DNA from 3 places in the Clostridium lapidicellarium genome. Region 1 is predicted to be linked to each of the others. Evidence: riboswitches for the same ligand, from Rfam matches in the RefSeq annotation. Region 1 holds a riboswitch; each other region holds the start of a gene.
The links. Region 1 has a riboswitch for S-adenosylmethionine ahead of AB8S09_RS09800 (YezD family protein). Riboswitches for the same ligand answer to the same signal wherever they lie in the genome.
Positions count from the first base shown of each region.

Region 1 (10,025 bases):
TCCATATCCATATATAAGACGCCCTGTTTTTTCAACTCGTCACTCACATTATGATAGACTATCTCCGAATCGTATTGAGCACCCACTCCTGCAAGAGACTCGTGTTCTGCCTTGGGTATTCCAAGCAAATCGAAAGTCTTTTTTATATCCTTTGGCACATCATTCCAATCATGTTTCATGTTGGTATTGGGCCTCACATAAGTAACTATATTGTTCATATCCAAACCCGACAGATCAGGTCCCCAGCTCGGCATAGGCATCTTATTGTAAATTTCCAGGGATTTAAGCCTGAATTCCCTCATCCAATCGGGATCATTTTTTTCATCAGATATCTCTTCTATTATTTCTTTTGTAAGACCGGAACTAGTTTTATAACTGGATTCATCCTTATTTTTCATATCGTAAATATTTCTTTTTATATCCTCTATACGAGTTTTTTCTTTTTCCAATAAAAACACCTCTCCTTTAAGACAATTAATTAAGCCAGTGCCTTAAACTTATCGTATCCATTTTCCTCTATTTCTTCAGCCAAAGACGCATCGCCGGTTTTAACTATTTTTCCGTTTACAAGTATATGGACATAATCAGGTTTCAAATATTCCAAAATATTGTTGTGATGTGTGATTATAAGTACGGAATTATCCTCCGTCCTGAGTTTGCTTACCCCTTCTGACACTATTCTAACTGCATCCACATCAAGTCCCGAGTCAGTTTCATCCAGCATGGCAAGTTTAGGCTCAAGCACCGCCATTTGAAGTATTTCATTTTTCTTTTTTTCTCCACCTGAGAATCCCACATTCAAATATCTCTTTGCATAGCTATCATCTATTTTCAAAAGTTTTAACTTCTCCTTCAATGCCCTTCTAAATGCCAGTATTCCACTTTTCTTGCCTGTAACAGCAGCTTTTGCGTTGCGTAAAAAATTTTCAACAGTTATTCCCTGTATTTCTTCAGGATATTGAAAGGACATAAATATTCCACGCCTTGCCCTTTCATCCACCTTCAAGTCATTTATCTTCTTTCCGTCAAATATTATATCCCCTGCTGATACAACATATTTGGGATGGCCCATTATAGTATTTACAAGGGTAGATTTCCCCGCTCCATTGGGACCCATTATAGCATGGATTTCACCTTTCCTAATTTCAAGATCAACTCCCTTTAATATTTCATTACCTTCAACTTCCGCCTTTAAATTATTTATTTCCAATAATTTTTTTCCCATTATATCTCTCCTTTATATCAGAGTATTTAAGTCATATTTGATTTTAAAAATCAACTACAATGTAAATGAGTATATAGCTGCGATAAAAATACCCGACTTAAATACTCAACATTGTATCTGATTATATTTTACTATTTATTTATCGAATAATCAACAATGAAATACCATTTTATATTTTCCCTAAAAGTTTTTATTTTCTGATAATATCCCAGTTCCCTTCAAACCACGTAATTTTATTTAAGCCTTATCTTTTCCTTTGTCTCTACCTGAATCACTATTCCATCCTGTATAACCAGCGTTATCGAGCCGTAATTTATACTTTTCAATGACTGTAATATTTTTTTAATATGCTGCTCTGAGATCTGATTTTTCTTCTTTACAACTTTCTCTCCCATTTTAATATTACCCCCTTTATATTAATTTATGAGCCAATTAAAAAATCCTCTTCATAAAAGAAGAGGATTTATATCAAATAAACGTAAAAGATTCAAATTAAGATTCTGCACTCACCTCATCTTCCAGAACTGCATTCTGATGGACTTAGCACCTTACATGCATTGATATGTCTAGCTGCACGGGTTGCTGAAACTTCATCGGGCCATTCCCTAAGTTTCTCTTGATAAGGATCAATATTAAATTATTAGTTTTAATTATATATCATAAAATCAACGTGGTCAACAAATTCTTAATTATTTTATTCAATTAAATATAACCTTCCGCATTTTCAGTTTCCAAGCTGAGTCCGTCTATGGACATACCTTCCTTAAGCTCTATCAGCAGACATTTTTTCCCTCTTTTATCCACTATCTGCCTTACACTGCCCAGGTCTTGAGGCCTTATGGTTATACTTGCACTCTCGTTCTCAATTTTCACTGATTTACTTTTAAAATTGGGAACTACATTTCTCGCCTTAAACTCATGATCTCCGCCGCATACTTCTTGAAAGGCATTTTTTACGGACTTGACACCTTCCACACCGCTTTCCTTCAAAACCCTGGCAATCTCGTTCGTATCCAACACCGGCTCTTCATCCTCTTCATCTTCTCTTTCAAATTTTTCATTTATTCTCCCATATATACTTTCCATCACACCTGGTTTTATTTTGCCTCCTACCACCGTATTCAACACATTTTTGAAATTTTCCCTTTCTTCAAGAGCAGTAGGTTTTACGGCACATTCCAATACCTTTTCCACAAAAGTGCTGTTAATTTGCTTCTTCTTAGAAGAGTAGTATACTACCTTGTTTATATCCACACATCCGCAGGTAAAACTCGGAAACATAAAACCATCCAGTGGTGCATTTAAATTTATAATCATGTCCAATGCAGAATTGGGTTTAAATTTCATTTCACTATAATCAAATTTCAATACTTTCTTTGGAATTTCCACTTTGTTTACACTGCATAATATAAATTCCACAGACTGCATGTAATCTTCAGCATCGTCTTTTTTATGACCCCTGTTTTTATTACTGCTGTAATACTCTGCTTTCACGAAATTTATCACCACGTCCGTATCATATGTATAATTCTCAGATATCCTGTCAACTATCTTGTCTCCAAAAGCAGCTATGTTTTCCCTGGAACTTAAAGCGCTGTACAGTATATGCTGCGTACTTTCACCGTCATCTGAACCAGTATCTTCCCGCCCGTTCTTTTTCTCGAAATCAAGTTCAAATATTTTGGAATCCAGGGATCCTGTAAGCACCTTTCTAAAATTATTCAAATAGAGCTCCCTTTTTTCTATCTCCATTCTTTCAAAATACTCCAGATCTCTCGTTATTATATTCCCGCCGTCTTTTTTTAGATACACACTATAAATTTCTTTAATAGGCAGCATGCAGCTACCCAATTTAAATTCTCTTCTTATATTCGACAAATCTTTTTTATTCATTTTCACATCTCCGCTCTACAAAATAAGTTATAAATTCACCTTATACATACTTATTTTAACAAAATATAATAACATTTGCCAAGAATATAGTATAAATCAAAAAAATTTGATACAATATAAACATAAAAATTTAAGGAGAATAACGAAATGTCTTGTAAAAAATCTGAAAATACAAATGAAAACACAATTAAAATTTATAATATAAGACAAGCTCTTAAAGAAAATATAAGAGAAGATCAGCTAAATGCCCTGGCTTTGGAAAAATCAACGGACAATAGGGCAAAAAACAGTACCAAGGCCAAAATTCATCACAGGGTACCCTTTTACAAAAACAAAAATATAACACTGCCGCTTCTGTCCGCAGTACTCGCTTTAAGTTTCACCTGTGCATCCTATTTCTATGAAACCCATATTTCTAAATATGTCGAAAAAAATAGAATTGCCGCTGAAAACATGGCTCTTCAAGGAAATATATCAGGTGCTTGTTCTCTAGTAGATAGAGCTTCAAATTTACGTCCGAACAACAAAACTCTAAAAGCGGATAAAATATTTTTACAGGATGGCAAAACTGTGGATTTACATATAAATATTGCAGATAATTACATAAAAGATAAGAACTACAACATGGCTTCGAATGAATTGGATGAAGCTGCAAATCTGATATCCGATAAAGCCGGAAACTTTTATTCACTATTAAATAAAAATATAGAAAATAAGAGAATGGATATAACTGTACTGCAGATAAAAAATGAAATGAACAATAAAAGCAGCATAGAGGATTTGGCTGAACTTTTAAACAAAATATCCAACTACAATGTGAAAGAAGCCGGCGAAACCGCTTTGGAACTTAGAAAGAGGATAAGTACCGTAGCTTATAACACAGCCAATGAATATTTGAAAAAAAATGATTTCACCTCTGCACTTCAAACTATAAACAAAGGTATTGTCTATAATCCAGGAGATAAAAAGCTGATAAAATTTAAACAAGTTGTAATATCTGAAAAAAATTCTTTTGAAACCGCCGAAAAGACTAGAATTCAAAATGCCATAGCTTCAGCTGCCCTTGAAGATAAAAACAACAAAACCAATGCAGTTCAAGTAATTTCATCTTCCACTGATATAGATAAATATGGAGATCTCACAATCAATGGAACTGTCAAAAACATAGCTACAAAACCCGTAAGTTCCATACAAATATACTACACCATATACGACTGCAACAATGTTGAACTTGGAAACGATTCTACCTACGTTTATCCCAACCAGCTATCAGTGAATGAAACAGGCAAATTTGAAAATACAGAATATAAAATGCCAAAGGGACATCACTTCAAAATTACAAAAATAACCTGGTCATTACCACAGGAGGACAGTCATGAAGATAAATAAAATTTCTGTTATTATATCGGCAATACTGATAAGTGCCAGTACTGCCGCATGTTTTACCATACATAAAAATATGAGGTCCAAACCTTCCGAAAATTTATCCAAGCTGGGAAATATAACTGAAGTAACGAGCACCTCTAAAACAAGGGATCTAAATTCAATAATCCACGAAAATCAAAAATCAGTGGTATCCTTAGAAGTAAAAAATGGCAGTAAGAGTACAACTGGTTCTGGTTTTATATACGATAAAAAAGGTGATATAGTAACCAATGCACATTTGATAAAAGACAGACTTCCTATAATTATAAGAATGGCCGATACTAAAACATACAGGGGAAAACTCCTGGGTAAAAGCGAAATTACAGATATAGCCTTAGTCCGGGTTGACGCCTTAAAGGGAAAAAATCCCATGAAAATTTCAAGAGATAAAAAAGCAGATATAGGAGATGAAATAATAGCGCTTGGAAGTCCGCTCGGCCCTCAAAATACAGCTGACATAGGTATAATAAGCGGATCAAACATAAACTTCAGTCTGGAAAATTATCAATACAAAAATGTCTACCAGATTTCTGTTCCCGTATCTTCTGGAAATAGCGGCGGTCCTCTTTTAGATAAAAATACAGGACAAGTTATAGGCATAATTTCCACAAAAGCGGATAATAAATCAGTGGGTTTCAGTATACCAATAAACCAGGTTACTCCAATGCTGGACAGCTGGTCCTCAAATACAAATACCACCGAATTTTCAACTCAAAATAGGGATTCATATGAAAATCCAAAACCATCTACAAAAAATGCTGTCTATCTGGTTTCATATTTCTACAGCAGCTTAAATTCCAAAGACTATGTGACTGCTTATTCCTTACTTGGATCAGGCTGGCAGGGAAAAATACCCTATGAAAACTTCCGGAAAAGTTACCTTCAAACCATATCTGTAAAGACGGACAATATGCTCTGTCACCAAATGGAAAATGGCAGCATTGAGGTTTCAGCATCAATCGAGGCATTGGAGGGAAATGAAACAAATTCAGGAACAAACACCTACAATGTAATTTACACTATAGGTTATGAAAATAACAGCCTAAAAATTTTAAGCGGTAAAATCACACCCGCAAAACAGCAGTAAAAAATGAATGCCGCAAAACTGTTTTTTTGCAGCATTCATTTTTTTAACTTCAATTAAAAAATTCGGTATTTTCTATAGCCTCTCCTACAAGAGCATCTATATCCAGAACACTTTCCGCCTTCTTTATCTCCTCAAGCCTCGGTTTAATTTTGGGATGCTTGGGTACAAAAATGGTACAGCAGTCTTCATAGGGAAGTATTGAAATTTCATAAGTACCAATTTTCCTCGCCACATCCATTATATCCACTTTATCCATGGCTATGAGGGGCCTGAACACAGGTCTGTCCGCCGCATCATTGCTTACGACAAGGCTCTCCATGGTCTGGCTTGCAACCTGACCTATACTTTCTCCTGTAGTCACGGAATCTATACCGTACCTGGCAGCCAAATCACAGGCTACTCTCATCATAAATCTCCTCATTATTATAGTCAATTCATCTTCCCTGCAATTTTCAATAATACCCATCTGTATTTTTGTGAAGGGAACCACATAGAGATTTACACTCCCCGTATATTTTTTCAATACGCCAGCCAATTCCTTGACTTTTTCCTTGGCCCTTTCGCTGGTATAAGGGTGGCTGTGAAAATATACATAATTCAAACGTACTCCCCTTCTCGCCATCATATAACCTGCCACCGGAGAATCTATGCCGCCTGAAAGCAAAAGCATGGTACTGCCGTTAGTACCATAGGGCATTCCCCCTATACCCTTGATTCTCCTTGAATATACATAGGTTTTATCTCTTATCTCTATATTTACAAAAAAATCAGGTTTTCTTACATCAACAGATAATCCATGTGTATTCTGAAGTATATAGGCTCCGACCTCCCTACTTACATCCATGGAAGTTTGAGGAAATTTTTTATTTGCCCTTTTTGTCACAACTTTAAAAGTTTTACCTTCATTTTCCATGGAATTTTCAAGAGCCTGCGACTCGATGCTTTCCATGTTGGAATCTACTTCATCCACTACACATATTTCTGATATCCCACATACGTTCTTAAGCCTTTTTATGCCTCTCTTCAAATCATCACATTCTATAAACCATCTTCCCTGATCCACCACAAAAGAATAATCAGTGTCCTTAAAAACATTTTTTATATTATTTTTTAACTTTCTCTCAAATTTTCCTTTATTCAATCCTTTCAGGAATATTTCCGGAGCACATTTCACAAGCAGCAACTTTTTCATTTACCTACTCTCCTTAAAAATTTTAAAGATTTGTCAAGCACATCCACAGTATAGTCCACTTCTTCTTTTGAATTATCTTCTCCAAAACTAAATCTTATAGTACCTTTTATATAGTCTTGGGGCAATCCAATAACTTCCAGTACGTGACTGTTTTTACTGCTCTTAGCAGAGCAAGCGGAACCCGTGGAAACATAAATACCTTTTTCTTCCATCATATGAAGCAGTACTTCTCCTCTGACACCTATAAATGAAACACTCAGTACATAGGGTGAATACTCCGCTCCACTGCTGTTTATTTTAACCCCATCCATGCCAGCGAGTTTTTCCATGAAATATCTTTTTACCTCAGCTGTATGGTGAAAATTTTTATCTCTATTTTCATATATTTTTTCAGCAGCTTTTGCAAGCCCCACAATGGCGGCTAAATTTTCCGTACCCGATCTAAGGCCCTTCTCCTGTCCGCCTCCGTATATCAAAGGTCTTGGTTTTAGACCTTTTCTCACGTAGGCGATTCCGATTCCTCTAGGTCCGTGTATCTTATGGCCGCTGACAGACAGCAGATCTATGTGCATTTTTTTAACGTCTATATCGTATTTTCCGTATGCCTGAACCGCATCTACATGAAATTTTATCCTACCGCTCTTTTCCTTTATGAGCTTTCCTATATCTTCAATATACTGGACTGTGCCAATTTCATTGTTCGTATGCATTATGCTGACCAGCTGGGTTTGTTTGTTTATATTTTTTTCAAGCTGATCAATATCAATACGTCCGCTGCTGTCCACATCAAGATATGTAACCTTGACTCCGCACTTTTCCAGAGCCCTACAAGTATTCAAAACGCTGGGATGCTCTATCTTGGTAGTTATAATTTCGTTCCCGGGCTTTGCAAAACCTCTTATCAAAAAATTATTGCTCTCACTTCCTCCAGATGTAAATACTATCTCATCTCCATCACAATTTAAAGTATTTGCAATTGTATTTCTGCTATCATTCATTTTAAGTTCCGCTTTTAATCCAAGGGAATAAGCTGAAGAAGGATTTCCATAATAGTTTTTCATAGTATCTGCCATTGAACTCACCACTTCAGCATATGGCCTTGTCGTAGCACTATTGTCAAAATAAACTTCCATTACTGTCCACTCCTTACATATGTAAAATAATCAAAAAATAATAGAATTAACATAACAATATTATCATACTTATAAAAAAATAATAAGGGCATATACTAATCGAAGAAGTAAAACAAGGAGGATTTCAAAATGAAAATAAGACACATTTTATCAATTGTGTTGTGTGCCATATATATAACACTAAGCTGCACAACTTATGCAGGATCTGCCGCAGTGGATTCACCTTCCGAAGGGAATATTCCGGATTCATCCTACAGGAATAAAATGATATACCTTACTTTTGACGACGGCCCCAGCACTGAAATCACCAACAAAATACTCGACATACTAAAAGAAAAAAATGTTAAAGCCACATTCTTTGTAATAGGTTATAAAATAAGTGACAATGAAAAAACATTGAGGAGAATCTACAATGAAGGGCACAGCATAGGGCTGCATACCTATACCCACAGGTGCAGCAAAATATATTCAAATGAAGATTCATTTATAAATGAGATGAATAAAACCAGTGAAGAATTAAAAAGTGTCCTGGGATTCGCACCAAAAATAATAAGATTTCCAACTGGAAGCAAAGGGCATTTGAATGAAAATTTTCTGGAAAGATTACATTCTCTCGGATACAGGGTATACGACTGGAACCTATGTTTATCAGACGGCATAGATTACAAAACACCTGTCGACAAGTTATACAGGGAAGGTACAGAAAAATGTGTCAATCCCAATAAAATATTTCTTCTTGCCCACTGTGACAGCCGGAATAAAAACACCTGCGAGGTACTGCCCAAAATAATCAATTACTACAAAGACCTGGGATATGAATTCAAAGCCATCACAAAATATACTCCTGAGTACCATTTCAGGGTGTCAAAATCAAGTATTAATTTACGGGAATGAGTCTATTCTGACCCAGGTCCAATTTATACGCCCTACCGTTTTTTTCGTTTATATAATACCAATCACTGGTGGCAGAATGATCTTCCATACTGTCAAAAACCTGTATAACATAATAGGGCACATTATCTCTTACGTCTTCATGATCAAATACGAATCTAGTATTCTCATTCTTATTTTCATAACATTCTGCAGCCTTCTTCACTGCCTGCTCTGTCGTAATATTTTTTTGTGAAGTGCTGGAAATCCTATTTTTGTTTTTTACAGTGTTTCCATTATCAGTATAAGTACTTTTTCCATAACTTGTTTCCTGGCCTGTTTTTTTATCCGTTTTTGCCCTGTAAGCTGTATTCTCTCCACTGCTATTATGCCCAGCTATCTTGTATTCATAAACTCCAAAACATATTGCCGCAAGTAAAATTACCGAAATTATACCGCATACTTTTTTATATTTCCCGCTCTTCAAAATATCACCTCTCCATTACTCACTTTTAACATTGGCAAACCATCTTAACGCATAATCAAAAGAATCGACAATCAAATCTGCTTTCGTCAATTCTTGATTGCCGGAATTTAAATTCCTAAAAGCCGTGCAGTACATTCCTGCATTTTTTGAGGCCTCTATTCCATTTTTTGAATCCTCTACGACCATACAGCGGCTCGGTTTCACTTTCAAAAGTTCCGCAGCTTTTAAAAATATATCCGGTGAAGGTTTGCTGTTTTTAACGTCATCACCTGAAATAATCTTATAAAAATATTTTTCCAGTTCAAACTTTCCAATGACAATTTCTATAACATTTCTAGGAGAAGATGAAGCTATCGCCAATTTCAAATTTCTCTCGTAGAAAAATTTTATGAATTTATCCACTCCTTTTATAGGTTCTATATTCTTGTCTTTTTTCAAACTATCCAGGTAAAGCTTTCTATCTTTTTTTATCAATTCTTCCACAGGGACAGACAAATTATACTTTCTCTTGATTCTCTCCCACTTACAGCAGCTGGTAACACCTATAAAACCAAGCTGTTCCTCTTTACTTACCTTTATACCATATTGAGACAGCAAGACATCGTCCAGTTTCCTGTGAAGCGGCTCACTGTCTATTATAACCCCATCCATGTCAAAAATAACCGCCTCTATGTTCACATACACCAGCTCCTTCTCTCAAATTAACATTACAG
Region 1 is NZ_JBGFFE010000013.1:22,255-32,279, reverse strand. Features, by position in the region: gene sufB (Fe-S cluster assembly protein SufB) at 1-449, opposite strand, end outside; gene sufC (Fe-S cluster assembly ATPase SufC) at 479-1,225, opposite strand; gene AB8S09_RS09800 (YezD family protein) at 1,459-1,620, opposite strand; SAM riboswitch class I at 1,734-1,851, opposite strand; gene AB8S09_RS09795 (DUF4317 family protein) at 1,928-3,118, opposite strand; gene AB8S09_RS09790 (FxLYD domain-containing protein) at 3,266-4,507, shown strand; gene AB8S09_RS09785 (S1C family serine protease) at 4,494-5,630, shown strand; gene thiI (tRNA uracil 4-sulfurtransferase ThiI) at 5,680-6,822, opposite strand; gene AB8S09_RS09775 (cysteine desulfurase family protein) at 6,819-7,955, opposite strand; gene AB8S09_RS09770 (polysaccharide deacetylase family protein) at 8,085-8,849, shown strand; gene AB8S09_RS09765 (hypothetical protein) at 8,833-9,312, opposite strand; gene AB8S09_RS09760 (HAD family hydrolase) at 9,328-9,990, opposite strand.

Region 2 (10,025 bases), on a different contig from region 1:
AATGAGTATATTTTTTGCTTTAACTATAATATAATGATAAGGTATGTAGGTGAGAAATTACAGAGAAATTGTAAATTCACAAAATCATGTTATACGAGAAAGAACTTATATACAAACAAGTAACTTCTTCCAAAAGTTACTTGTTATTTTCTTTTTCAGGTTTGTCTATATTAACTTTGACATCTAAATTCAATACTCCGGTAATTGAAAGCACTACAAATACACAAAAAGAAAAAGTCCATTCATATTTAGCTTTAATACTAAAATAGAAGTATTGTACCTGCTGCTACAGGAACCATTACCATTGCAAACTTCAGGATAGGTTCCGGAAGCCGTTTTGTAAATTTTGCTCCTATGTAGGAACCTATCATGGTTCCTGCAACTACCTCAAGTAAAAGCTTTATGTTGAGGTACCCAAGGCGATAGTACCCAGCTCCTCCTGCAAGGGCTATAGGTATTATTATAAGCATTGTTGTACCGGCAGATTTCCTCACAGACATACCCATTATAAACAAGAGTCCTATCTGTATGAAGGAAGCCGAACCTATTCCGAATATGCCGGATATTGCACCACATATAAAACCTATTCCAGCACAGTAGACCCAAAATTTAGTACCTTCTGGAATATTGTCGTAATTCATGCTTTCCCCCCGCCTCGAAACAATAGCCATTCTAAGCCATAATATGAGTGCTGATAGATAAAGCATGCCAGAAGTCATCCATTTCAGATCATCAGGCGATATAAAAATAGAGCAGTTGGAACTTATCCAGGCACCAGCTGCTCCAAATATACCTGTTGTAATTCCCACTTTTAATAGTATATTATTTTCTCTGTAATGGCTTACAGTGCCCGATATCGAAGAGAATATCATTGCGGCAAGAGCTGTACCAAGAGCTGTGTGTATGGGAAATCCAAATATTACGGTAAGTATGGATATTATAAATCCTGAACCACCTGCCCCTACGAATCCAAGCACCATGCCCACTAAGAACATGGTAAATATAATTTGTATAACCAAAATCAAGACACCCTTCTTACAAGTTGTAAACTTCAATAATATTATTTTACCACTTACAACCAACTTATTGAATAATAAAGAAAGCACAGCAACATATAAAATGCTGCTGTGCCGTACTATCAGTACAATTGTCAGGCTAGCTGACCTGGCCTTTGACCCCACACTCGCCTGCTGGAATTTTCACTACCCGGACTTAACCTCTCATTACTAACCCTCTCGCATATCTAACGGCAGGACTTACTTCTAAGCCGCACCATGCTCATCAAATATTTTATTTAATTTACGTGGATCGTTTTGCCTGCGGCTGGCATCGACTTTCAGCCACAAACCTAGCCTGACTATTAAAATTATACTCTACTTTTTGCGCCAGTCAATATGTCAACTTTTTTTGCTCCACTTTTCAAAAGTTCAAGACTGCAATAAAAAACAGTGGCACCAGTTGTTATAACATCATCCACCAATAAAACACTTTTGTCATTGATGAAATGGTTATCAAACACCTTAAAGCTTCCCTCAATGTTATTCCACCGTTCCTTCTCATTCAATCCTATTTGATCCTTGGTATCTTTGATTTTAGTCAGGCAACTCACAACAGGTTTTCTAAAATATTTTCCGAGGGTTTTTGCTAAATATTCACTTTGATTATACCCTCTTTTTTTAAATGACTTTTTCGTCATAGGAACATAGGTCAATACATCAAAGGATATATCGTTGCTATGTATGGTGTCTTTCATATAGGAGGCTATGACATTTCCCGATCTAAAAGAGCTTTTGTATTTCAATTTTATTATAAGCTCCATCATGGATCCCGAATAGTATGAGCTGCTGTAGCATTTAAATTGGTGACAACCTTTTCCAATTTTGAAACTGTCTTTACAGATTTTTATATTATTTTTACATGATTTACATATATATCTATCATTATACAAATCACTTTTACAGAGAATACATTTTTCATCTCCACAATATATCAGTTCCAATATGCAATCCCATAAAAAGCTTAAATTTTCAACAAATCCATGTCCCATGCTTCTCTATTAAAGTTGCTGGTTATATCCTTGGCCTTCCGCATATCTTCCGTCTTCAAATTGGCCACCATTATAACCTCTCCCTTTGAATTTTCTCCACCTCTCTTTACGTTCCCACACAGATAGACAAATTTTTTATAATCAAAACTCGTATTGTCTGCAAAATACACCATCACATTTGAATTTTTTCCACAGGATATAACTTCATCAAAACTATCTGTTATCAGTATTGAATTCTTCATTGGATAAAATTCCTCTCTATTAATAGAACAAACAATATTTTTACATAAATTTCTGCAATAATTGTATATATACGAATAAACATTTGTTATCTTCAATTTATCTGGAACGTATATTACAACTCCTGTATTTTTACTCAATGACCATTTTAAATAGTCATATACCACGAACGGAATGTCTCTATTCATGTCAAATCTGGTAAGTACAGTTCTAGGCTCCACTATAGGCCCCCCCTCCGCAAGAGGGAAAAACAATTCCTCACCATTCCCGGATATATTTTCTATGGAATATACAATTGCTTTACCATGTCCGCACATAAGCCTGTGGATCAAGTCAATTACCTCATATTTACCATGCAATGGGAAGCTATTTATATCATCATATATTATCAATTGAAATTTTTCCCTTAATTTAAGTGCATTGCAGAAGTTACATACTTTAAATAGACAGTTTGCATTATTTTTTCCATCTTTTACATAGGTATAGCCCTTAAAATCCGTATATTTTTTTATATTGTTTATTATGTCAACGTTGCTGGGTTCTTCTTCTGTAACATAGAGCACATCTTTATTTTGCCTTGTATATGCATTGATAATGTCCATAAAGATCCTTGTAGAATTATATGGAGGAGAAATAACATTTAAGATTTGTCCACCGGAGTTATTCCACTTTATTATTTCACCTGCCGTATCCTTTATTTTATTGGTAAAGTTCATCTCATTCCAAGGTAACATTTGTTTCACTCTCCATTATATCCATTATTCGATGTTTTAATAGGGAATATCTTTCAAAACTTCTATTATTATTTATCATAAATTTTAAAGCATTCAGATCTCCTACCAGTACAACCATCTGCTTCGCCCTGGTTACAGCAGTATACAAGAGGTTTCTGTTCATAAGCAAAGGCGAACCCATGAACATTGGAAGAATAATTACTGGGAATTCACTGCCTTGACTTTTATGTATAGTTATTGCATAGGACAATTCCAATTCATCCAGATGCATGCTGTCATATATGACTTTTTTATCCTCATCAAAAATAACAGTCAATGTATTTTTATCATTGTCTATATCCTCAACATATCCAAAATCGCCATTGAAAATTCCCATACCTTCCTCTGAATTTTGTTCTGAAATTCCAGTCCATTTTAAAGAATAATCATTTTTTATCTGCATTACCTTGTCACCTGTTCTAAATACAGCGGCTCCATTCCTTTTTTCCTTCTTTTCAGAAGATCCCGGGTTTAGCACCTTCTGTAATTTTACATTTAGATTTGACACACCTAAAATACCTTTTCTCATGGGAGACAATATTTGAATATTATGCATTTTATTCCAGTCTTTATTGAAATTGGGCAGTCTTCTGTTAATTAAGTCTATTATCGTATTCATTATAGCCAGAGGTTCCCTGCACTTTATAAAATAAAAATCCTTGAATTTCTTATTCAAAATTGGCATTTTCCCAGAATTTATTCTATGGGCATTTACTATAATCATACTTTCTTTCGATTGTCTAAATATTTCTTTCAACTTAACTACTTTTATGCAGCCGCTGTCTATAAAATCCCTTAGTACATTTCCCGGTCCCACTGAAGGAAGCTGCTGCGCATCTCCCACTATTATAAGCCTTGTTCCAACTGAAATGGCCTTCAACAGGCTATTCATGAGCATTATATCTATCATGGAAGCCTCATCTACAATCACAACATCACATTGGAGAGGTGACTCTTCACTTCTGGAGAAAAACATAGCTTTTTCATCGCTTTCCACTCCCATATCAAGTAATCTATGTATGGTCTTTGCCTCCCTCCCAGTGGCCTCTGACATTCTCTTCGCCGCCCTACCGGTAGGTGCTCCCATAAGGACTTTATAATTTGCCTTTTCAAATAGTTGAATTATACAATTTATAATTGTGGTTTTGCCCGTACCAGGTCCGCCAGTTATTATCTCTACACCATTTTTTACAGCTCCCTCAATGGCTTCCTTCTGAGAAGGCGCAAATTCAATGCAATTTATTTTTTCAAATTTTTCAATTTCTCTATCTACATCAAAGTTTATATCCTTATAATTTGCAAAAGCTAAAGTCAAAATTTTTTTAGTCACACTTAATTCACAATAATAATATGTCATTGGAAATACACAGAGTTCACCACCGCACTGTTCCAGTTTTATTTTTCCGTTTATAGAATTTTCATACAAATTCTTTTCAAGTTCCTTTTCAGTCACACCAAGTACATCTTTACCTTTTTCCATAAGCCTGCCTATAGGCATATAGGTATTTCCCAAGCTACAAAATTTATTTACCACATACCTTATTCCACTCTGTATCCTGAAATCAGAATTTTTTTCTATTCCAAGGCTGCTAGCTATTCTGTCAGCTGTTTTAAAGCCTATTCCGGCAATTTCTTCTGTAAGTATATAGGGATTTTCTTTTACCTTACGCACAGAATCGCCTCCAAATTTTTTGTGTATTTTCACACATTGATTTGGAGTTACACCATAAGTTTGTAAAAAAATCATTATATTTCGTATTTCATTTTGTTTAGAATATGATTTTGATATTAAAGCTATTTTTTTCTCTCCTATGCCCTCAATTTCCCTTAATCTATTTATGTCATCATCCAGTACATGAAGAGTATTCTCTCCAAATTTCTTTACTATTTTTCTGGCAGTAACAGGTCCTATGCCGGATATAACTCCAGATGCCAGATATCTCTCTATACCAGTAACGGTGTTAGGTGTTATTTCCTCACAAACCTGAACTTTAAACTGGCGTCCAAAATGGGGATGCTGTACCCATTCTCCCAGGACTTTCAGATTCTGTCCTTCAACAATATAGGGTATGCATCCTACTATAGTTACCGTATTTTCTTCTTCTTTCATTTTAGCAACTACATATCCATTATCCTTATTTTGAAATATTATATCCTCTATAATTCCCTGTAAATCCTGCATAGAATCTCTCCCAATTAAATAACTATCAAATTCTATATCTCTGAATACAATTATAACACATCAATTTAACTTTAAAAAAGAAGTGCTGTAAAACTATTTTTAAAAATAATTTCAAGGCACTTCCCTTTATATCTAAATATATTTTCTTATTTCGTCAACCTTATCTAATTTCTCCCAAGGCAAATCTATATCCGTCCTGCCAAAATGTCCATAGGCTGCAACCTGCCTGTATATGGGTCTTCTTAAATTCAAATCTTTTATTATAGCAGCAGGTCTCAAATCAAATACCCTCTTCACTATATCAACTATTTTCTTTGCTGGCAATTTTCCTGTACCAAAGGTATCCACATTTATGGACACTGGTTTTGCCACCCCTATAGCATAGGCAAGTTGTATTTCTAATTTATCCGCCACGCCTGCAGCTACCAAATTCTTTGCCACCCATCTTGCAGCATAAGCAGCGGATCTATCTACTTTAGTCGGATCTTTTCCTGAAAATGCACCGCCGCCGTGTCTTCCATATCCGCCATATGTATCCACTATTATCTTTCTCCCTGTGAGTCCCGAATCTCCCTGGGGGCCTCCAACCACAAACCTTCCTGTAGGATTTATAAGATATTTAGTATCTTTATCCAAAAATTTGGATGGTACAACTGGTCTTATGACATTTTCAATTATATCTTTTTCAATCTGCTCTTTAGCTTCCCGTTCATCATGCTGGGCAGATACCACTATATTGTCAACCCTAATCGGTTTATCATCTTCATATTCTATGGTTACTTGGGTCTTGCCGTCCGGTCTCAAATATTTCAATGTACCGTCCTTTCTAACCTGTGCCAGCCTCTTTGCCAATTTGTGGGCCAAACATATGGGCATAGGCATGTATTCAGGAGTTTCATTAGTTGCAAATCCAAACATCATACCCTGATCTCCCGCTCCTATGTCATCTATTTCCTCCATCTGTCCACTTTTAGCCTCCAGGGATTTGTCAACTCCCAAAGCTATATCTGATGACTGCTCATCTATAGAAGTCATTACAGAACAGGTATCACAATCAAATCCATATTTAGCTCTGGTATATCCTATTTCCTTTACGGTCTTCCTTACTATTTTAGGAATATCAACATAACAATTAGTTGATATTTCTCCTATAACTAATATCATTCCTGTAGTAGTGGCAGTTTCACATGCTACCCTGCCATAAGGATCCTTCTCCAATATGGCATCTAGAATAGCGTCTGAAATCTGATCACACATTTTATCCGGATGTCCTTCTGTAACTGATTCAGATGTAAATAACTTTCTCACTTTCAATACCTCCACATCATGTAAAAATAAAAGCCTCTTCCAATAAGAAGAGGTTAAATAATTAACAGCTCTCTTATCTTGCAAATCACGTTGCAGGAATTGGCACCTTGGTAAATTTAAAAATTTTCCCTGGTTGCCGGGTTTCATTGGGCCTTTTTCCCTCCACCTCTCTGGATAAGAGTTTTTTACGGTAAGCTTACAATATTCACAAAATAAAAAACACTTTTCAGTGCTCTTGTGGTGGAGGAAGATGGATTCGAACCATCGAAGTCACTGACAACAGATTTACAGTCTGCCCCCTTTGGCCGCTCGGGAATTCCTCCACATATTGTACTGATATAGAATTCATTATAAAAATGGTGGGCACAACAGGGCTCGAACCTGTGACCCCCTGCTTGTAAGGCAGATGCTCTCCCAGCTGAGCTATGCGCCCGTAATCTTAACATCATTATTGGTGGAGGAAGATGGATTCGAACCATCGAAGTCACTGACAACAGATTTACAGTCTGCCCCCTTTGGCCGCTCGGGAATTCCTCCACATTGGTGCTGGCAGTAGGCTTCGAACCCACGACCTACTGATTACAAGTCAGTTGCTCTACCAGCTGAGCTATGCCAGCACATTGTAATAAATACAACGATGTTTAACGTTTAACGTAGTTTAGTATACATTTTTATAAGGTTATTTTCAAATTTCATATTCCATTGAAATTCAATATTAACTGCTTATTTCTCTTTATAACTCAACATCTCTTTTAAAATCATATACATATAATTTAGATCTAATATTTTACATGAGTCAATCATATAGATTATATATAGTGTACCCCATAAATATTATCATAAGCACTGCATGCATAAAAGAAGGTGAATGTATTGAGTAAAATAAAATCAAATTATAAAAACCCGCTGGCATACTACGACTTAGCTTATTTCTTGAAAGATCATATAAATAAAGATAACATTATAGTGTGCATCGGCACAGACAGATACATAGGAGACTGCCTCGGCCCCCTAGTAGGTACCCTGTTAAATCGTAAAAATTTCCCACTTCCCGTCTATGGCACAATCTCAGAACCAATACATGCTTTAAATATTGAAAATAAATTAAACAGCATAAAATCACTTCATCCCCACAACAGTATCATAGGAATTGATGCCTGTCTGGGCGAGATTGAATCCATTGGTGAAATACAAGCAAGAGATTTTCCCGTACACCCTGGTAAAGGGGTGGGAAAATCTCTCCCAAACGTAGGAGATTCATCAATAATAGGGATAGTTGATTCAAACAATAGTGAAGGTATATTCAGCAGCAGCAGTAATATACGTCTAAATCTAATCCTAAATATGGCTGAAGTAATACTTCATTCACTAATTCATTCATATTATCTCTATAATCACAAAATGTAGCTATGACATATTTAATCTATCAAGGTTATGTCATCACCTGTAAAAACGACTTCCATCTTATCCAAATATCCGAGAACCTTTCCCGTACCCAAAGCCACACAGGATACTGGATCTTCAGCTACATACACGGGGACACAGGTTACTTCCTGTACTAAATCGCTCAAACCATTTAGCAAAGCCCCTCCTCCAGTCATGACAATTCCCTTTTCAGCTATATCTGCAGACAGCTCTGGAGGAGTTTTTTCCAATACTGCCTTGGCTGTGTCTGCTATGGCATTTACAGTTTCTTTTAAGGCTATCCTCATTTCTTTAGAAGACACCTCTATATTCTTTGGAAGTCCGGTAATTAAATCTCTTCCCCTTATTTCCATACTATTTTCCTCATCTTTATGAAATGCAGAACCTACTTTTATCTTTAAATCCTCTGAAGTCCTTTCTCCAATCATCAATTTGTGTTTTTTCCTAATATATTTCATTATGGCTTCATCAAACTTGTCTCCTGCAACCTTAATTGAGGCCCTTACCACTATTCCTCCCAGTGAAATTATAGCTACGTCGGTAGTTCCTCCTCCTATATCAATCACCATACTTCCGCTTGCCTTGGTTATATCAATTCCAGCACCTATAGCTGCAGCAAGAGGTTCTTCAATCAAAAATACCTTTTTTGCCCCTGCATTTTTAGCCGCATCAATTACAGCTCTTTTTTCGACCTCAGTAGCCTCACAGGGAATACACACAACTATTCTAGGCGCAGACATTCTCTTTTTCCCACAGGCTTTTCCTATAAAATATCTCAGCATCTTTTCTGTTACATCATAATCAGATATAACTCCATCCTTTAATGGACGAATAGCAACAATATTACCTGGTGTCCTGCCTATCATCTGCCATGCTTCTTCTCCTACAGCCAGTACTTTACTTCTGTTTTTATCTATGGCAACAACTGAGGGTTCCTTCAAAATCACCCCTTTGCCTTTCACATACACAAGTACTGTAGCCGTACCTAAATCTATCCCCATATCAGTTCCTATATTAAAAAACATCCTATTTTTCACTCCTACTCTAACTTGCCTTTCATAAAAAAGCACAAATATATTTATTCATTAAATATCATATCATATTTTAATTATAATAGGAATGTTTTCAACCTTCAATAGCTTTATATTTCATTTTAGTAGCTTTTCCACCCCTTATATGTCTTTCCGCCTTATTATAATCAAGTATACTCTTGGCTTCCTGGGCAACCTGGGGATTTATTTTAGGTAATCTTTCCGTCATATCTTTGTGTATAGTACTCTTGCTAACTCCAAAAACTTTTGCAGTTTTTCTTATAGTGGCTTTAGAGCCTATTATATATTTGGCAACTTCCAGAACTCTTTCTTCAATATAATCTTTCATATTCGATCAACTCCTTCATATAAACATTTTTTAATATTCAGTGTTTTCTATCAATAAAATTATTTGAATATTCTTTCATTTAATTCAAAAACTTTTGTCACTAACTTTTCTTTCCATATATAAATATGCCCTTTTATATTCCAAAATTCATCTTATGGAGGCCATCTCCCTAAAAAGTAATTCTAAAGTTCAGACAGAGTTCACCCATAATTTAAACTTTGAATAAAATTCAAGAGAAACGGCCAACTATTAGTATTTTATATATTTTCCCGGATCAACAAATTCTTTTCCCTTTAAAACAGCAAAATGCAAATGATTTCCATATTTTTCATAAGCCGATCTCAATGTGCTCTTGCCGACTATTCCTATAACTGATCCTTTTTTTACCATTTGGCCCTTGTTAACTTTGACATTTGGATCCAAATTAGAATAGACTGTCTTTAAGCCATTTTGATGATCTATTATGATTTCCACTCCATCCTGCGTTGCAGTATTTACTTCTTCAACTTTCCCGTCCATTGCTGCAAACACCGGTTTTCCTAAATCCGTTTGTATATCATATCCTAAATTTGGTCTATATGTTCCAGTAGAATTCCAATACACCGGATCTTCTGAAAATCCTCTTGCAATAATTCCCTCTACTGGTTTTTGAAACGAGGTACTCATTGAA
Region 2 is NZ_JBGFFE010000002.1:209,555-219,579, forward strand. Features, by position in the region: gene AB8S09_RS02980 (sulfite exporter TauE/SafE family protein) at 261-1,181, opposite strand; gene AB8S09_RS02985 (ComF family protein) at 1,367-2,047, opposite strand; gene AB8S09_RS02990 (hypothetical protein) at 2,020-3,021, opposite strand; gene recD2 (SF1B family DNA helicase RecD2) at 3,005-5,242, opposite strand; gene metK (methionine adenosyltransferase) at 5,375-6,550, opposite strand; SAM riboswitch class I at 6,621-6,731, opposite strand; tRNA gene AB8S09_RS03005 (tRNA-Tyr) at 6,789-6,873, opposite strand; tRNA gene AB8S09_RS03010 (tRNA-Val) at 6,908-6,983, opposite strand; tRNA gene AB8S09_RS03015 (tRNA-Tyr) at 7,003-7,087, opposite strand; tRNA gene AB8S09_RS03020 (tRNA-Thr) at 7,092-7,167, opposite strand; gene yyaC (spore protease YyaC) at 7,424-7,957, shown strand; gene AB8S09_RS03030 (rod shape-determining protein) at 7,969-9,000, opposite strand; gene spoIIID (sporulation transcriptional regulator SpoIIID) at 9,101-9,355, opposite strand; gene AB8S09_RS03040 (M23 family metallopeptidase) at 9,605-10,025, opposite strand, start outside.
Region 2: another riboswitch for S-adenosylmethionine. It lies ahead of metK (methionine adenosyltransferase); the one in region 1 lies ahead of AB8S09_RS09800 (YezD family protein).

Region 3 (10,025 bases), on a different contig from region 1:
ACTGGCGGAAAAAATAGATGAATTTTCAAAAAATACCGGAGGATATATAAGAAAAGAAGATCTGGAAAAATTTCATCCTGAATGGGTAGAACCTATAAGTACAGATTATAGGGGATATGATGTATATGAAATGCCTCCCAATGCTCAGGGAATAACTGTTTTGATGGCACTTAACATATTAAAGGGATTTAAATTTGAGGGAAAAGATTCTGCTGATACTTGTCACAAGCAAATTGAGGCCGTAAAATTATCTTTTGAAGATTCTTTAAAGTATATCACAGATGCGAAAAAGATGAAAAACAATATAGAAGATTTATTGTCAGAGTCCTACGCGGAGGAAAGAAGAAAGCAAATAGGGAAAACTGCTTTTATGCCGAAGATATACAAAAATATGGATGGAGGAACTGTTTACATCGCCACTGCAGATGGTGAGGGAAATATGGTTTCTTATATACAGAGCAATTACATGGGTTTCGGTTCCGGATTGGTTGTACCTGGGACAGGCATTGCCCTGCACAATAGAGGAAATAGTTTTTCGCTTGATCACAATCATATAAATTCTCTTGAACCTGGGAAGAAACCATACCATACCATAATTCCAGGATTTTTGATGAAGGATAATAAACCGGTAGGGCCTTTTGGGGTTATGGGGGCATTTATGCAGCCTCAGGGACATATCCAGGTTCTGATGGATATTATTGATTTTGGATTGAATCTTCAAGCTGCATTAGACTCTCCAAGGTGGTTCTGGACTTCGGGGAAAAATGTAAAACTTGAGAAGCAGTTTCAACCATATCTGGCAGAAAGTTTATATGAAAAAGGTCATTATGTAAATTATGAAATTAATACCGATGTATTTGGGAGAGGACAGATAATATTCAGAAATGAAGCTGGAGTTCTATTCGGAGGCACAGATTGGAGAGGCGACGGCGTTATATACTCCTGGTAAACAATTTGATGCCAAAATAAATTGTGGAGACAGATTTGTTTTTGTACAGATCTATCTCCGAAGTGTAAAAGTTGTAAATATTTTTAAGAATGCTGCCTGTTAAATTCATCTTTTATTTCATTCAACCTGCCTTTATCTGTAAGAAGAGTGAGACCTGTTAATGCCAATGCCTTGGCTCCAATTATAAGAGCTTCGTCTCCCTGTTTTGATATGGCAGCTTCCCTGAATTGAGGAGTGTGAGCCGCTAATTTGCTGCTGCCTATTTTTATATGTGGATGAATAGTGGGAACTACATGGCTTACATTGCCTGCATCTGTCGAGGCAAGCCCTTCGGGAATTTCGTCTATAAAGTTTTCCCCGATCAGGTTTAAATTTTCTTCAAATATTTTATCAAACGTATTATTGACTAGAAAATTGTCTATTTTATTTTGAAAAAAGCTTATGTTGACTTTAGCGCCTGTGATAAGAGCTGCTCCTCTGGCGACATTTTTAATTCTTTCTGTTACTTGATTGCAGCTACTCCGTTTGGAGGCACGTATGAAAAACTTAGCTTTAGCATAGTCTGGGACAATGTTTGGTGCAGATCCGCCGTCGGTTATAATGCCGTGTATTCTCACGTCGCTTGTAACGTGCTGTCTTAAAGCATTTATTCCATTAAACAACTGGATTACCCCGTCTAAGGCATTTATCCCTTTTTCAGGACAAGCTGCTGCATGTGCGGCTTTTCCTTTAAATTCAAACTGAATTGGATCATTTGCCAGGGATTTAACTGTTCCATAATTGTTATTGGAAGGATGAATCATCATGCATGCATCTACGCCTTCAAATAGATTATGCTTTACAAAGCTTGCCTTTGCACTGCCGTTTTCACCGCCTTCTTCGGCAGGAGTGCCAAATACCACAATTTCTCCACCAATTTTATCTATAAGTTTCGACAGCGATATAGCTGCAGCTGTACTTGCTGAAGCTATGATATTATGACCGCAAGCATGTCCTAAGTTGGGAAGCGCGTCATATTCTGCTAGAAGTCCAATAACCGTACCAGGACCTTTACGAGATTTTTTTCTCGCTATGAAAGAAGTTGGATGTCCGGCTAAAGCTTTTTTTACAAAAAAGCCCTCTTTTTCCAAAGTATCTACAAGTAATCCGGAAGAAAAGATTTCCTGATTTCCTATTTCAGGATGGTCGTGTATTTGATGGCTCATATCTATATAGACATCCCTCTTGTTTTCAATTTCATTTATTATATCCTTTTGGTAATCCTTGATATATCCTGTTTTCATGAATAATCCTCCTCTTTTTTGAACATAAAAAAATCTTCTTTGAGATAAAGAAGAGATGGATGATTCCCTTCTCATCTTTCAAGTTTGTAAAAACAAACCTGCTGGAATTGGCACAGTATCTTTTTAAAACAAAGTCTGTTGCCGAGGTTTCAATGGGCCTGTCCCTCCACCTCTCTGGATAAGAATTTTTTATTAAATTTATCAATAATCATAATAGAGCTTTAAATGAATTTTGTCAACAAAAAAATTTATTTTGAATTAGATATTGACATAATGAAAATAAGTTGTATAATCTAGCATATAAGGTAAGTCACAAAAATTTAACATATCCTTATCGAGAGAAACTGAGGGACTGGCCCGTTGAAGTTTCAGCAACCACATATGTCTGTTATGTGATGGTGCTAAATCCAGCAGAACGTTGTTCTGAAAGATGAGGAAAGGTATAAAAACCCTTCCGAGGGTTTTTTTATTCCATATATCCCCTTCTTTTGGAAGGGGATATATTATTTTATTCAAAAGCTATTATTTTAAAAATATTGGTAATATTCATTCGGTAATACAAATGCATCTTGATATATGAAATTACTGTTTCTAAAGGAGTGAAAAGAATGATATGGCTAAAGAATATCAACAAAGTTTATAAGAATAAAACCGGTAAGGTTCAGGCTTTAAAAAATATCAACCTGCATGTTAAGGCGGGTGAGATCTTTGGAATTATAGGATATAGTGGGGCAGGAAAGAGTACCTTGATTCGCTGTATAAATCTGTTGGAAAAACCAACTTCCGGAGAGGTGATTGTAAATGGGAAAAATCTCACTCATTTATCCTCCAGGGATCTGAGAAAGAGTAGAGAAAAAATAGGAATGATATTTCAAAATTTCAATTTGATGAAAAATAGAACTGTATTTGAAAATGTAGCCTATCCGCTGAAGGGAAAGGGATTTAGCAAAAAAGACATACAAAAAAAGGTAAATAACCTTTTGAAATTGGTTGAATTAAGTGACAAGATAAAGATGTATCCATCACAGTTAAGCGGTGGACAAAAGCAGAGAGTCGGGGTTGCAAGGTCCCTGGCCAATGATCCAGAAGTGCTTTTATGTGATGAGGCCACATCGGCTCTGGATCCGCAGACAACTCAATCGATTTTAAAGCTTTTAAAAAGTATCAATGATAGATTGAAATTGACCATAGTAGTTATAACTCACCAGATGGAGGTAGTAAAAGAAATATGCCAGAGAGTGGCTGTTATAGACTCTGGTGAAATAGTGGAACAGGGAAATATAATAGATGTGTTTACGAACCCCAAAGCTCCTATAACTAAAAAATTTATATCTTCTCTGTTCCATTATGACAAAATATATGATTTTCTCAGGAAAGAAAATTCTTTGGGAAAATTAAAACAGATAACCGAGGGGGAAAGCATAGTTAAAATATCTTTTACAGGCCAGAGAACTGCCCAAGCCTTTATTTCAAAAGTTTCCCGAAAGTTTAAGGTAGACGCCAGTATACTATTTGGAAATATAGAGATTATCCAAAATGTTCCCATAGGAAATCTGGTTGTGGAATTAAACGGCACAACTGAGGGAATAGACAGCTCGATAAGATATCTAGAAGAAAATAATATAAAGGTGGAATACCTGGATGAAAAAAAGGACAATGTCAAATTGAAAGTTGGCAACAATTAATCTTTGAGGTGATAAAATGAGTGAATTTCTAGCAAAAATAGCGCCAAATCTAGTAAATCTATATCCTGAAATGATAAAAGCAATATTTGAAACATTTTACATGGTGGCCATTTCGGGAATTATATCGACAATAGTCGGGACAATAATGGGAATAACATTGGTTGTGACAAGAGAAGGGGGCATATTGGAGAATAAAGTTGTCAACAGTATACTTGGCAAGATAGTAAATATCTTCAGGTCCATACCATTTATTATCCTTCTTGCGGCCATAATTCCCCTCACAAGGCTTTTGGCAGGAACTACCATAGGCACAAAAGGTGCTTTAGTACCACTTATATTCGGGTGTACGCCTTTCATTGCCAGACAAATTGAATCGTCACTGCTTGAGGTGGATAATGGAGTAATTGAAGCAGCACAGTCAATGGGTTCAGGTCCTTTTGAAATAATATTCAGGGTAATGCTCCTCGAAGGATTACCTGGAATTATTCATTCCCTTACAATAACAGTTATAAGCCTTATCGGTCTGTCCGCTATGGCCGGTACTGTAGGAGGGGGAGGTCTTGGTGATTTTGCTATACGTTATGGATACCAGTATTTTCAAACAGATGTCATGGTAGCTACTATAATTGTGCTTTTGATTATTGTAAATGTCATTCAATTCATAGGAGATACTTTATCAAGATTGACAACACATTAAGTTTATGAACTAAGGGAGGTCTTTAACAATGAAAAAATTTTTAGGATTATTTTTAACAATTGTATTATCTTTGGGAGTTTTGGCAGGCTGCGGTTCAAGCAGCACAGGACAGGCTACTGGCAGTAATAAAAAGCAGGTGGTTAAAATAGGTATAACCGGTGATGATCATAAAATCTGGGATAAGGTCAAACAAAATCTGGCAAAGGAAAATATTGATCTGCAAATTGTAAGTTTTACAGATTATGTACGTCCTAATATGGCACTTTCCGAAGGAGAAATTGATTTGAATTCATTTCAGCACTATGCGTACCTCAATAAATTTAAATCTCAACACAATCTGAAAATCAGTTCTATAGGTGAAACTGTACTCGCACCACTCGGCGTATATTCAAAGAAAATAAAATCTCTTAAAAATATCAAGGAAGGTGCAAAAATAGCTATCCCCAACGATCCTACAAATGAAGGCAGAGGGCTGAACTTGCTTCAGAATGCAGGCTTGATAAAATTGAAATCAGGAGTTGGACTATTGCCTAAAATTCAGGATGTGGCGGAAAATCCAAAGAAAATTCAATTTGTAGAACTTGCTGCAACTCAGATTCCAAGAACGCTTCAAGATGTTGATGCAGCCATAATAAACAGCGGTGTAGCCATAGATGCCAAGCTTAATCCTGTCAAGGACTCAATTTATCTGGAGAATGTATCAAGTAAAAATGCAAAACCATATATAAATGTAATTGTAGCTAGAGACAAGGACAAAAATAATGCTACTTATAAAAAAGTAGTCAAAGCTTATCAGACTGATGAGATAAAGCAGCTTATAAAAGAAACCTACAAAGGTGCAGAAGTTCCTGTCTTTTAGAAATAACTAATATTGATCCGCCGGCATATAATCATGGCCGGCGTTTTCTTTATCCTAATATAAATCCAATAATCACTTTCGTGCGCCTATACATATCGGTGACTTATATTTTACAAATATTTTATAATTATTTATAATAATTTTAGGCGGAGGAGTATGTTCCCGCCAATATTATGACACCTTAAACTATGAAAAAAGAGGTAAACATTATGGATTTGAAAGAGTTAAACCCAGAGGACGTGGTCTTTGCACTAGATATAGGGACGAGATCTGTAATAGGCACTGCAGGTATAGTTAAAGATAAAAAATTCGTTGTAATATCCGAATACTATGTGGAACATGAAAAAAGAGCCATGATTGACGGACAGATACACGATGTAAGTCTTGTGGCTAACGCGGTAAATGCAGTGAAAAATAAAATAGAAAAGGATTTACATATAAAATTGGAAAATGTGTCAATAGCTGCTGCAGGAAGATTTTTGAGAACTGTGTCCGTAAAGGAAGAAATGAAAATTGACTATAATAAGGAAATAGACAGAAATACTATAAGAAGTCTGGAATTGACTGCAGTAAAATCTGCAGAAAAAAAGGTGAATGAAGATACGAAAGGAAGGCTGTATTGTGTTGGATACAGTGTAAAGGGGTATTATCTGAATAACTACCTCATAGGGAATCTTATGTATCAGAGAGGGGAAAAAATATCGGCGGAGATTATAGCTACATTTTTACCACGTTCCGTAATTGACAGTTTATATTCCGTCATGGAAAAAGTGGGACTTCAGGTGGTGAATTTGACTTTGGAGCCTATAGCGGCTATGGAAGCTGCCTTACCCCAAAATTTGAGACTTTTGAATCTGGCTTTGGTTGATGTTGGGGCGGGAACTTCTGATATAGCTATAAGCGACAAGAATACCGTGAGTGCATATGGCATGGTACCTCAGGCCGGCGATGAAATTACTGAAATAATATCGCAAAAATATATGGTGGATTTCAATAAAGGTGAAAAAATAAAGAAGCAATGTGGTAAAGTGAAGGATATAACTTATACAGATGTTCTAGGAATGGAAAATAGAATTGCTTCCAAAGATGTAGTGAAGCTGATAAGTCCTGCCGTAAAGAAAATAGCAGATGAAATTGGTGAAAGCATTGTGGAATTGAATGGAGGAAGGTCGACCAGTGCGGTTTTTCTGGTAGGAGGAGGAGCGCATACTCCCAAGTTGAAAGATTTTATAGCTGAAAAATTGAATCTGCCGCTTAACAGAATTGCAATAAAGGACAGACATTCGGTACAGGACTGCGTCTGCAGGGACAATTCTCTTGGAAGTGCAGGGGTGACGGTTTTGGGTATAGCTTTGGTTTCTATAAGGAGATTGGGACATGGATTTGTAGATGTTATTCTGAATGGAAATGTAGTGAGTCTGTTTAATTCCCATAACCATACTGTAATGGACGTCATGCTGCAGGCCGGTGTAGATCCCGGTAATCTTATAGGTAAAAACGGTCAAAATATAAGATTTGTACTAAACGATATTAAAAGGGTGGCTTTTGGAACCCTGGCTTCCAATGCCGAGGTAACTATAAACGGCTTGAAAAAGACCATGGATGATAAGGTTAAAGAAGGAGACAACATAGAAATAAAGTATGCAGTAAATGGTAAGAAAGCTGCACCTAAAATTACAGACTATGTACAAAAAGTTTATTCCATAAGTTTTTTTGTAAACGACATAATAGAAAATTTAGAACCCCTGGCATATATAGACGGAAATAAAGTTAAGATTGACAGTTATATAAATGAAGGGGATAATGTAAACATAGCATTTCCCAAAACCCTCGGAGATTATGAAAAATATTTTTCGGATAATGACGATGAAGATAATTTAATATATTATTTGAACGGCGAAAAATTAGACAAAAACTATATAATAAATGAAGGGGACAGGATCTACAGGGTAACTGAAAATTCTCCGTCTAAAAAGGAAGAACCGAAAACAGAAAGTGAAAACTTAAAAGCTGCTGCTAATGAGATAACTGTAGTTGCAAATGGGAAAAACGTGGTACTCACAGGAAAAAGGAAATATATATTTGTAGATATATTTAACCATATAGAATTTGATTTAACTAGAGTAAGGGGAAAGCTATTTTTGCGCCTGAATGGTGAAAATGCAGGTTATTATGACGCCCTCTCAGATGGGGACGTAATAGAAGTAGGATGGGAATAATTCCAAATTCATTGGAGGTAAATATTGATTATATGGATAAAGATTTTTTAAAAATTGCAAAATCTATGAAGGAGAAGCTTGTTGATGTCAGGAGGGATCTTCATATGTATCCCGAACTGGGGTATGAGGAAAAGAGAACTTCCCGAAAAATAAAGGAATTTTTGAAATCCTGGAATATAGAATATAGGGAGACCGCAGGTACGGGAATATGTGCCATAATAAGGGGAAATGGAAATAAAACCATAGGCATAAGGGCTGATATGGATGCCCTACCCCTGCAGGACAGGAAAAATTGCAGCTATCATTCACAGGTAAAGGGCAGGATGCATGCTTGCGGACATGATGCCCATACCACCATTTTACTTGGAGCGGCAAAAATTTTAAATGATGTAAAAGACGAACTTAAGGGAAATGTTAAATTGTTCTTTGAACCGGCCGAGGAAACTACAGGCGGTGCAAAAATAATGATAAAGGAAGGCATACTTGAAGATCCGAAAGTAGACAGGGTAATAGGCCTCCATGTGGAGGAAAATATAGAAGTTGGAGATATAGGTTTGAAATTTGGAGTGGTAAATGCAGCTTCAAATCCATTCACCATAAAGATAAAGGGTCTGGGAGCTCATGGTGCAAGACCAAATATGGGAATTGATCCTGTAGTTATAGCAAGCCACGTGGTTTTGGCCCTCCAGGAAATCGTAAGCAGAGAACTTCCCCCCGTGGATCCGGCTGTACTTACAGTAGGTTCCATTCATGGAGGAACAGCACAAAATATAATTCCCGATGAAGCCACACTTTCTGGAATCATAAGGACCATGAAGAGTGAACACAGATCTTACGTGAAAAAAAGACTTATAGAAGTTACAAAGGGGATTGTGAACTCCATGAGAGGAAACTGTGAAATAAATATAGAAGAAAGTTATCCGTGCCTTTACAACGATGACGAAGCTGCAGGTGACATACTGAAGGCAGCCAGGCAGATAGTGGGAGATGGACATGTAAAGATACTTCAAAATCCGAGTATGGGAGTGGAAAGTTTTGCCTATTTTTCAATGGAAAGGCCATCTGCATTTTATTACCTGGGATGCGGGAACAGGGAGAAAGGTATAATACATCCTGCGCACGGAAATCTGTTTGATATAGATGAAGATTGCTTGCCTATCGGGGTTGCGGTGCAGTGCAGGGCGGCTTATGACTTCTTAAAATAGTTTGATTGTTGAGCCATCAAGATGAAATGTTCAAGGACTTGATGGTTTTTGTATTGTTGAATATTAAAATATTGTGACTATGGAGGTAAAATTAAAAAATGAAGATAAAAGATTTAACGGCAAATGTTTCTCTTGATATTTTTTTACTTGTAAAAGAAATGACTGAAGATGTGACCAGGAATAATGATTCATATATCAAATTTCTGTTAAGTGATGGTGAAAATAATATACATGGAATCATGTGGTCCACGTCCATAAAAGAACTTGATGAAGATGTCAGGCCCGGTAAAATAATCAAGGTTAGGGCATTTGTCAGGAATTATAAGGATAATTTACAGCTGAATATAACAAATTGCCGACCGGTATTGGAGAAAGACAATGTCAATGTGGGGGATTTTGTCAAAAGTGCACCTGTGGATTCAATGGCCATGTTTGATGCCTTCATTCAGGAAACTGAGAATTTTCACAACAGTGATCTAAAAAAGATAGTACAGAAAATTTTAATGGATAATAAGGATAAACTGGTATATTATCCTGCAGCCAAAAAAGTACATCATGCAATTAGAGGAGGATTGCTGTACCATACTTACAGGATGTTTAAGAATGCACAGAGTATTGCTTCTGTGTACCATACCTATATAAACAGGGAACTGTTGATTTCAGGTGTCATACTGCATGATATTGGAAAGGTCAGGGAACTTGACTCCAATAAACTAGGTGTAGTGGATGATTATTCCAAAGAGGGCAAATTATTGGGTCATATTGTGGAAGGTGTAATCATGGTTCACGATGCGGCAAAAGAACTCCAGACACCTGAAGAAATAGAGCTGCTTTTGAAACACATGATAGTTTCACACCATGGACTTGAAGAAAATGGATCACCTAAAAAACCTATGACTTTGGAAGCAGAGATATTACATTATCTGGATGAGATGGATGCAAGCGTATATCAGTTCGAAGATACACTGAAGGGAGTATCTAAGGGGAAATTCAGTGATAAACAATTTTTTCTTGGAAATATACAGTTATATAAAAACGAATTGTAATGTTTTATGTTGATTTAACCAATAATAGTAGTATATAATTAGGTAGTACTTATGTAAAATTGTCGATGTACATAACAATATG
Region 3 is NZ_JBGFFE010000003.1:156,051-166,075, reverse strand. Features, by position in the region: gene AB8S09_RS04390 (gamma-glutamyltransferase family protein) at 1-949, shown strand, start outside; gene AB8S09_RS04385 (M20 family metallopeptidase) at 1,033-2,232, opposite strand; SAM riboswitch class I at 2,301-2,417, opposite strand; SAM riboswitch class I at 2,561-2,669, shown strand; gene AB8S09_RS04380 (methionine ABC transporter ATP-binding protein) at 2,841-3,917, shown strand; gene AB8S09_RS04375 (methionine ABC transporter permease) at 3,934-4,614, shown strand; gene AB8S09_RS04370 (MetQ/NlpA family ABC transporter substrate-binding protein) at 4,643-5,473, shown strand; gene AB8S09_RS04365 (cell division protein FtsA) at 5,683-7,692, shown strand; gene AB8S09_RS04360 (M20 metallopeptidase family protein) at 7,725-8,897, shown strand; gene AB8S09_RS04355 (3'-5' exoribonuclease YhaM family protein) at 8,996-9,943, shown strand.
Region 3: another riboswitch for S-adenosylmethionine. It lies ahead of AB8S09_RS04380 (methionine ABC transporter ATP-binding protein); the one in region 1 lies ahead of AB8S09_RS09800 (YezD family protein).